Regions from separate parts of the Bacillus sp. UNC322MFChir4.1 genome, predicted to be linked through region 1. Evidence: riboswitches for the same ligand, from Rfam matches in the RefSeq annotation. Region 1 holds a riboswitch; each other region holds the start of a gene.
What was found. Region 1 has a riboswitch for S-adenosylmethionine ahead of BR72_RS01345 (YvrJ family protein). Riboswitches for the same ligand answer to the same signal wherever they lie in the genome.
Positions count from the first base shown of each region.

Region 2: another riboswitch for S-adenosylmethionine. It lies ahead of metK (methionine adenosyltransferase); the one in region 1 lies ahead of BR72_RS01345 (YvrJ family protein).
Region 3: another riboswitch for S-adenosylmethionine. It lies ahead of BR72_RS25845 (YezD family protein); the one in region 1 lies ahead of BR72_RS01345 (YvrJ family protein).

Region 1 covers NZ_JQKQ01000001.1:281,019-284,271, forward strand. Annotated here, with positions in the region: gene BR72_RS01330 (ImmA/IrrE family metallo-endopeptidase) at 1-199, shown strand, start outside; gene BR72_RS01340 (3-hydroxybutyrate dehydrogenase) at 598-1,374, shown strand; gene BR72_RS01345 (YvrJ family protein) at 1,646-1,807, opposite strand; SAM riboswitch class I at 2,003-2,148, opposite strand; gene BR72_RS01350 (carbon-nitrogen family hydrolase) at 2,210-3,001, opposite strand; gene BR72_RS01355 (pyridoxal phosphate-dependent aminotransferase) at 3,096-3,253, shown strand, end outside.
Region 2 covers NZ_KN050810.1:233,501-236,753, forward strand. Annotated here, with positions in the region: gene metK (methionine adenosyltransferase) at 212-1,411, opposite strand; SAM riboswitch class I at 1,577-1,699, opposite strand; gene pckA (phosphoenolpyruvate carboxykinase (ATP)) at 1,919-3,253, shown strand, end outside.
Region 3 covers NZ_KN050809.1:184,701-187,953, reverse strand. Annotated here, with positions in the region: gene lysA (diaminopimelate decarboxylase) at 1-1,188, shown strand, start outside; SAM riboswitch class I at 1,349-1,457, shown strand; gene BR72_RS25845 (YezD family protein) at 1,526-1,669, shown strand; gene BR72_RS18185 (phosphoadenylyl-sulfate reductase) at 1,762-2,472, shown strand; gene sat (sulfate adenylyltransferase) at 2,645-3,253, shown strand, end outside.

The DNA of each region.
Region 1 (3,253 bases):
ATTCACGCGACGTGTACAGGACAAGCTTACAATTGCAGATCCCGAGTGTCCAAACGGTTCCGAGCACCATCCTTCTCCTACAAACCTTATGCATTACATCATTCCTCCCCCTCATAAATCAAAAATAGATTCCTTATTAACGAATACACAAAGAGAATTATCTTTACAAAGTCCTTTATTGCGTATAGAAAAAGAGTAACTATTATAATTACTTCTATATATACAAGTCAAAGAGCCGATATAAAAACTCTTTTCTTTTTAGAAGGACGAGAGCATCTGGCCACGCATAGAAACGGTCAGGGCCTTTTCCTACCACATGCAAGGATGAAAACAAAACAAGAAAACAAGTAGCGGCCATGTTGTATTCTGCAAAGCAGCGACTTATATGTTGAAAAATCACCATGAATTTATATAAATCATTTCTTTCTTCTACTCTAAAAGGTTTTATAACTTCTTTTATTCCTTTTGTTAATAAATACACCTTCGTATTAACTAAAAACTTTTCCCCCTTCTCTAGAAACTTGCAGGATTTCCTATTTCGCTTCTATAAATAGAGCAATAGAGCTAACTATATTCATAGAGGAGATGGAATAAAACATGTTTAAAAATCGCGTTGTATTTTTAACAGGTGCAGCAAGCGGAATTGGATATGAAATAGGAAAAGCCTTTGCGAAAGAAGGTGCAACTGTAATGATTACGGATCGGTTAGAGAACCGAGTACAAGAGGCAGTGCAACAATTACAAAACGAAGGATATAAAGTATTTGGAATGCAATGTGATGTAACAGTAGAACGTGAGATTGAACGAGCTATCGCTGAAACTGTTACACGATTTGGTTCACTTGATGTATTAGTTAATAATGCAGGTATGCAATACGTTTCTCCAATTGAAGATTTCCCAACCGAAAAGTTTGAAATGTTGATTAAAATCATGCAAATTGCACCGTTTATTGCAATAAAACATACATTTCCTATTATGAAAAAACAACGATACGGTCGCATCATGAACATTGCTTCTATTAATGGTCTCGTTGGCTTTGCAGGCAAATCTGCATATAATAGCGCCAAGCATGGAGTAATTGGGCTTACAAAAGTCGCTGCATTAGAGGGCGCTGAGTACGGTATTACCGTAAATGCACTTTGTCCAGGCTATGTTGATACCCCGCTTGTTCGTAATCAACTTCAAGATTTAGCTACAACAAGAAACGTACCGCTTGAACATGTACTAGAAGAAGTCATTTACCCACTTGTACCACAACAACGATTATTACATACAGAAGAAATTTCAAACTACGCCTTATTTTTGGCAAGCGAAAAAGCAAAAGGAATTACAGGACAAGCTGTTGTCATTGATGGTGGTTATACAGCGCAGTAAAATTCAACAAACTATTTTCTTTCTCTATAAATCAACTTTAATTTTCCGATATATAAGTCGCCGCTATGCAGACCAAAATATGTACCTGTATTCGCTTCCTCCCTTTGTTTGAAATCTCACATGTGGCAAAAATAGGCCCTGACCGCTTCTACACACGGCCAGATGCTCTTGTCCTCCCCAAAAAGAAAGAGGTTTTTATGTTGTTCTTTAAATTTGGATATATTCACCAACCCAAAAACGGATTGTGCCTCTTCCGCACAATCCGTTTCCGTTACATATTTTCCTTTGGAGATTCATATCCTTGCATTTGCTTTGGTAACTTCTCAATCGCAACAATAACGCTATCTAACTTACTTTCAATTCTATGAAGTAAGTATAGTGTAACAACAATCGGAAAGCCGACATTGCCAATAACTGATATCCATTCCTCCATCGTTGTCTCCTCCCTTCTTATTATAAATAAGTGAAGAGACAAAAAAGTGGTAACTAAAAACAAACTAAATCATTTCAGCTGTTTTTTCTGTTAACTACTTGTATCCCACTTTGTTTCCCCCCTAATATATTAGGGCTTTTCATCATAAGAAAACCCCTTTCTACAACGAAAGAGGTTTGAAGATTCACTTCTCCCCTCTTATCTATCAGAAAGTCTCTCTTTCTGTTGGAATTAGCACCGTTCCTTACTAGGCGCCAATTATGCGCCCCATTTCACAATGGTATTACGGTCGGTTGCTGGGTTTCATCGGGCCAAATCCCTCCACCTGCTCTTGATAAGAGTATATAGTTGTCCGAATTTTCCATTTTCAGTTCTGACTATATCAAGAATAAAATTGGCTTGTCAACTTTTTTTTTGCGCGTACAATTCTGGACGTCGATCAAAAAAAACAGGAATCCCCTTTCGCACTTCTGAGATTTTGTTTGTATCTAATGTTCCAAACAAAATTGTTTCTGTTTCATCAGCTTCAGTAACAATTTCTCCCCAAGGATCAATAATAAGAGAATGTCCTGCAAATACATTATTAGGGTCACTCCCAGCACGATTGCATGCCACAACAAAACATTGATTTTCAATCGCTCTTGCCTGAAGCAATAACCGCCAATGTGCTAAACGAACAAGCGGCCACTCTGCTACAACAAATAATACAGTTGCCCCGTGCGCGGTATGAACGCGCATCCATTCTGGAAAACGAATATCATAGCAAATTGTTCCTGCGCATGGTATATCCTCCAGTAGAAAATGCCCCGTTTCATTTCCAGCAATTAAGTATTTATGCTCATCCATCAGTTGAAACAAATGCACTTTACTATATTCAGCTACAATGTTTCCATTTCGATCACTAACATACATCGTATTTGTAACACCATTCTCTGTCTGTTTAGCGATTGAACCACCGACAATATTTACGTCGTTTTGCTTACTCCACTTTGATAATAAACATTTCGTATAATTCCCATCTAAATCCGCAATTTCAGGAAGGCGCTCTAAATCATAACCTGTTGTCCATAACTCTGGTAATACAAGAACATCTGGATTTTCCTTTATCGCTTCGCTTATTTTTTTTTCAGCATGTTCTATATTTTTTTCAACATCGCCAAAAGTGATATTCATTTGTACACAAGCAATTTTCATTACTCTCTTCCTTCTTCCTTTTTATTTTTTTCTTTACAAAAAGTTGGAAAGACTATATCATTTGTCACTATAATTGTAACAACTTTCAAAAGAGGTGGAAAGTATGAAACATTTTCAACCTTCCGAGATATTAACATCATTACCAACACAATTTTTTGCCTCCCTTGTCGCCAAAGTAAATGGAGTAATGCAAGCTGGTCATGATGTTATTAACTTAGGACAAGGAAATCCTGATCAACCAACACCAGATCA
Region 2 (3,253 bases), on a different contig from region 1:
TCCCGCTATTCGCGGGCAGTAATACTCCCACCTCAAAATTCGGCGAAAGCAAAGAAGTTAGGTGGGAGATAAACTGCCTGTAAAAGCCCGATTGGTTCAACTAATAATCAGTGGGGGATGAAAAAACCCCCACTGATTAAAGTTTCACTTTATGTATTTCCATAAATAAAAAAAGCTTTGCGCACACGCGCAAAGCTTTTTTCTTCCTATATTATAGACCAGCTTGCTCTTTTAAAGCTTCAGCTTTGTCTGTACGTTCCCATGATAGATCTACATCAGTACGTCCGAAGTGGCCGTAAGCTGCTGTTTGTTTGTAAATTGGGCGACGTAAGTCTAACATTTTGATGATGCCAGCTGGGCGAAGATCGAAGTTGCTTCGGATTAGTTCTACTAATACTTCTTCAGATACTTTTCCAGTGCCAAATGTATCAACAGAGATAGATACTGGTTGTGCTACGCCGATTGCGTATGCAAGTTGTACTTCTGCTTTGTCAGCAAGTCCTGATGCTACGATGTTTTTCGCAACGTAACGAGCTGCGTATGCTGCAGAGCGGTCAACTTTTGTTGCATCCTTACCAGAGAATGCACCGCCGCCGTGACGAGCATATCCGCCGTAAGTATCAACGATTATTTTACGACCTGTTAAACCAGCATCGCCTTGTGGTCCACCAATAACGAAGCGGCCTGTTGGGTTAATGAAGAATTTTGTTTCTTCATCGATTAATTCAGCTGGTACAACTGGTTTAATTACAAATTCTTTTAAGTTGCGATCGATTTGTTCCCAAGCAATCTCTGGATGATGTTGCGTAGAAATTACGATTGTGTCGACGCGAACTGGTTTACCATTTTCATCATACTCAACTGTTACTTGTGTTTTACCGTCTGGACGTAAGTATGGTAATGTATCATCTTTACGAACTTCCGTTAAACGACGAGCTAATTTGTGAGCAAGTGAGATTGGAAGTGGCATTAATTCTTTTGTTTCATTACATGCGAAACCAAACATTAAACCTTGGTCGCCTGCACCGATTGCTTCAATCTCTTCGTCAGTCATTTGACCTTCGCGTGCTTCTAACGCTTGGTCAACACCCATTGCGATGTCAGCAGATTGCTCATCGATAGATGTTAAAACTGCACAAGTTTCTGCATCAAATCCGTATTTTGCACGAGTGTAACCGATTCCTTGAATTGTTTCACGAACGATTTTTGGAATATCCACATAAGTAGAAGTTGTAATCTCTCCCGCTACCAATACTAAACCAGTTGTTACTGTTGTTTCACAAGCTACACGTGCGTTTGCATCTTTTGATAAGATTGCATCTAAAATAGAATCAGAAATTTGGTCACAAATTTTATCTGGATGTCCTTCAGTTACAGACTCAGATGTGAACAGATGACGTTTTTTTGTCATGTGGTAAACCTCCCTACAGTAATGATATATATTGTACGGAACTCATCCTTAATTTGCCACAAACTGCGACATTCATGTATTTTCCCATACAAGTACAAAAGAAAAACCTTTCCCTATTAGAGGAAAGGTTGTATTTGCTACTTGCATACTGCTTTTTGCCCTTCGCTCTTATCGTTCGAGACTATTCGCCTCGCACAGGTTTAAGCACCTATTCACTTGTTTGACTTTCATACAAGTGAGGTTGCCGGGCTTCATAGGGCCTGTCCCTCCGCCAGCTCGGAATAAGAGAGTATCCGTCCTCAACTATACTAAAGAAATGAATTTCATTTGTCAATCCAAATACACATATTCCTATAAGTTTTTCAGGGCAGAAATTTATGGAAAAAATAATATAATAACACAAACAAAAAACAAATAAATAGTATACATTATTTATATGATTGTGTTATACTTTTAGTGGGGATTACGATGAATATTCATAAATCAAATAAAGGATGGTATATAAATATGAGTACTGCGAATGTCCAAATTGGATTACATGAACTATTGAACGGAAGCAATGCACAGGTTCAATTGAGCGTTCCGCAATTAACGGAAAAGGTATTAATGAGAAAAGAAGGTCAATTATCTTCTACTGGCGCAGTTTCTGTTTCAACAGGAAAATATACAGGACGTTCTCCGAAAGATAAATTTATTGTAGACGAAGCATCTGTTACGGACAAAATTGCTTGGGGATCTGTGAACCAACCAATTTCTGAAGAACATTTCAATAAATTATATACAAAAGTGCTGGAATACTTAAAAGATAAAGAAGAACTATTCGTGTTCAAAGGATTTGCAGGAGCAGACCGCAACTACCGTCTTCCTCTTCAAGTTATTAATGAATATGCTTGGCATAACTTATTTGCGCATCAACTATTCATTCGTCCAACTGAAGAAGAATTACAAGACCATGATGCACAGTTCACAATTGTATCTGCACCAAACTTTAAAGCAGATCCAGCAGTTGACGGCACAAATTCAGAAACATTTATTATCGTTTCATTTGAAAAGCGTATCGTGTTAATCGGGGGTACAGAATACGCTGGTGAAATGAAAAAATCAATCTTCTCTATTATGAACTACTTACTTCCAGAGCAAGATATTTTCTCTATGCACTGCTCTGCAAACGTAGGCGAAGAAGGCGATGTTGCTTTATTCTTCGGTTTATCTGGAACAGGCAAAACAACATTATCTGCTGATCCGAACCGTAAATTAATTGGTGATGATGAGCACGGTTGGTCTGATAACGGTGTGTTTAATATTGAAGGCGGTTGCTATGCAAAATGTGTGAACTTATCTCGTGAGAAAGAACCACAGATCTTTGACGCAATCAAATTTGGTTCTGTTTTAGAAAACGTTGTGCTTGATGAGCATACACGCATTGCCGATTACGATGATACTGCATTAACAGAAAATACACGTGCAGCTTATCCAATTGATGCAATTGATAACATTGTGTTACCTAGCGTTGCAGGTCATCCAAATACAATCATTTTCTTAACTGCTGATGCATTCGGCGTATTGCCTCCAATTAGTAAATTAACGAAAGAGCAAGCTATGTATCATTTCTTAAGCGGTTACACTAGTAAACTAGCAGGAACTGAGCGCGGTATTACTTCACCGCAAGCAACATTCTCAACATGCTTCGGTTCTCCATTCTTACCGCTTGATGCATCTCGCTATGCAGAAATGCTTGGTGAAAAAATCGAGAAGCATGATGCAAATGTGTTCTTAGTGAATACTGGCTGGACTGGCGGCGAATACGGCGTTGGAAAACGTATGAACTTAGGTCATACACGC
Region 3 (3,253 bases), on a different contig from region 1:
AAATGTCGTGCATTTCATCGTGCTTTTAGAGAGAGTGGGTTCTCTTATCAAGTAGCATATGCAAGCAAAGCGTTCTTGTGCATGGAAATGTGCCGACTAGCTGCAGAAGAAAATATGTCGCTTGATGTTGTGTCTAGCGGAGAGTTATATACGGCGCTGCAAGCAGGATTTCCGGCTGAACGTATCCATTTCCATGGCAATAATAAAACAGAAGAAGAGATAAGAATGGCGCTAGAAGCTAACATTGGGTGTTTCGTTGTAGATAATTTTTTGGAACTAGAAATATTGCATGATTTGGCAAAAGAATACGGAAAAGTTGTCAGTGTTCTACTTCGTGTGACTCCAGGAGTAGAAGCGCATACACATGAATATATTACAACAGGTCAAGATGATTCCAAGTTTGGTTTTGGTATTTCAACGGGGCATGCATTACAAGCAATGAAAAGTGCATTAGAAAAATCAAATTACCATGTGTTAGGAATTCATTCTCATATTGGATCGCAAATTTTTGAAACAGCAGGATTTGTTCGTGCAATTGAAGTGCTTCACAAATTTTTAGAATTAGTGAGAAAAGAAACGGATTACGTAGCTCCCGTATTAAATGTAGGCGGTGGCTTTGGAATTCGTTATACGGAAGGAGATACCCCGCTTGCTCTTGGTGATTATGTGCAAGCTGTAACAGATGCAGTACGCGAGCAGTTTACAGCTTATGGATACCCACTGCCAGAAATTTGGGTAGAACCAGGTCGTAGTATTGTTGGTGATGCAGGAACAACTTTGTACACAGTGGGTGCAACTAAAGATATTCCAGGCATTCGCAAGTACGTATCGGTTGATGGGGGTATGACAGATAACCTTCGACCAGCACTTTACGGAGCTCGTTATGAAGCATTGCTAGCAAACCGAGCAAATGAATCTGCCGAAGAAGTGGTTTCCATTGCAGGGAAGTGTTGTGAAAGCGGCGATATGCTCATTTGGGATGTCGCGCTCCCAAAAGTTGTTTCTTGTGATCTCTTGGCTATTTCTTGTACAGGGGCATATGGTTATTCCATGGCGAATAATTATAATCGTATTCGTCGACCAGCAGTTGTGTTTGTGAAAAGTGGAAAATCTCATGTTGTTGTTGAGAGAGAATCGTATGAGAATATTATCGGGAACGATCGCATACGTATAAAGGAATTTGTATAAAATGAAACTTCTATCAATGACGACTTCATCCCGCTACTGATGGTTAGCCCAAGAAGGAGTTTTTTAGGTGAATAACTCCTTCTTCTTAAAAAAATAAATTTTATCGGAAAACTAGGATTGAAAAAATTCAGAATTGTGTTAAAGTGAAGATATAATTAAATTCTTATCAAGAGCGGCGGAGGGAACTGGCCCGAAGAAGCCCGGCAACCTACTTTATAAAAGTAAGGTGCTACTTCCAGCAAAATGGAATCCATTTTGGAAGATAAGGTAGATACGTTACCGGAACAGTCTTTTCGAAATGGGAAAGATTTTTTTTATGAAAAAAGGGGGGCTGTTCATGGGGAGACGCGAACAATTTGAGGAAGTAGCAAGTAAGATTCAAGCGATGCTTGCTGATATGAAATATGGTTCAATTACAATTGTTGTGCAAGATGGTAAAGTGATTCAACTTGAAAAAAGTGAAAAAGTACGTTTGAAATAAGCATGCTGACTAGAAAAACTAGAGGCGGCTTTAATCTATTAAAAATAGATTAAAGCCGCCTTTTTATATGATTTATATGTAGGAGGAGAACGATGTTAACGTATGAAAATTGGCAAGATAATTTTGTTTCATTTCCAGAGGATGATGAAACGAAAGGTGCTTTAGCGACGGTGCGCTGGGCCTATGAACATTATAGGCAGGATATTGTGTATGCATGCAGTTTTGGGGTAGAAGGAATGGTCTTATTGCATATTATTAACCAAGTAAATCCATCTGCAAATGTTGTATTTTTAGATACAAATGTTCATTTTCAAGAAACGTATGACTTAATTAAAAAAGTACGAGAACGATTTCCTCAGTTGAATATTATTGAAAAGCAACCGAACCTTACACTTGGAGAACAAGCTAAAGAGCATGGTGATAAATTATGGGAACATAATCCAAACCTTTGTTGTCAATTAAGAAAAATTAAGCCGTTAGAAGAAGGACTAACAGGTAGGAAAGCATGGATATCAGGTTTAAGAAGAGAGCAGTCTGAAACGAGAAAAAATACGCAGTTTATTAATCAAGATCATCGATTTCAATTTGTTAAAATTTGTCCGCTTATTCATTGGACTTGGAAAGAGGTTTGGCGTTATGTATACAAGCATAATTTGCCATACAATCCACTTCATGATATTGGATATCCGAGCATCGGATGTGAAACGTGCACAGTACGAGTACAAGAAGGCAGTGATTTAAGAGATGGACGGTGGGCTGGCATGACAAAAACGGAATGCGGTCTTCATATCGATAAAAGCTGATAAAGTGAAACTTTAATCAGTGGGGGTTTTCTTCATCCCCCACTGATTATTAGTTGAACCAATCGGGCTTTTACGGGCAGTTTATCTCCCGCCTAACTTCTTTGCTTTTGCTGAATTTTGAGGCGGGAGTATTACTGCCCGTTAATGCGGGATAAAAAAGGAGGAGACGAGAATGAGTGATACAAAAGCAATAGTGAATCGAATTGATACAACGTATGAAACCGCACATATCGTAAAGGAAATTGAGTTAGATGGGGTGGCGTTAAGTGATTTAGAACTGATCGCTATCGGTGGATATAGCCCGCTTACTGGTTTTTTAGGGGAAAGTGATTATGAGTCTGTAGTAGCGGAAATGAGATTAACAGATGGAGAAGTATGGAGCATTCCCATTACATTGCCTATAACAGAAGAAAAAGCGAAAGAATTGCAAGTAGGAGAAGAAGTTAGGCTTGTAAAAGAAGGAGTGACTTATGGTGTGATTCAAGTTGAAGAGATTTACACGCCAAATAAAGAAAAAGAAGCATTCCTTGTCTATAAAACGGTAGAAGACGAACATCCGGGTGTGAAGAAATTATATGATCGTCCTAATGTATATGTAGGAGGAACTATTACACTTGTGAAACGAATTGAAAAAGAGAAATTTTCTGCATATTATTTAGAGCCTAGTGAAACGCGAGCGGAGTTTCAGCGGCGCGGCTGGAAAACAATCGTTGGCTTTCAAACGAGAAATCCAGTACACCGTGCGCATGAATATATTCAAAAAGCAGCTCTTGAAATCGTT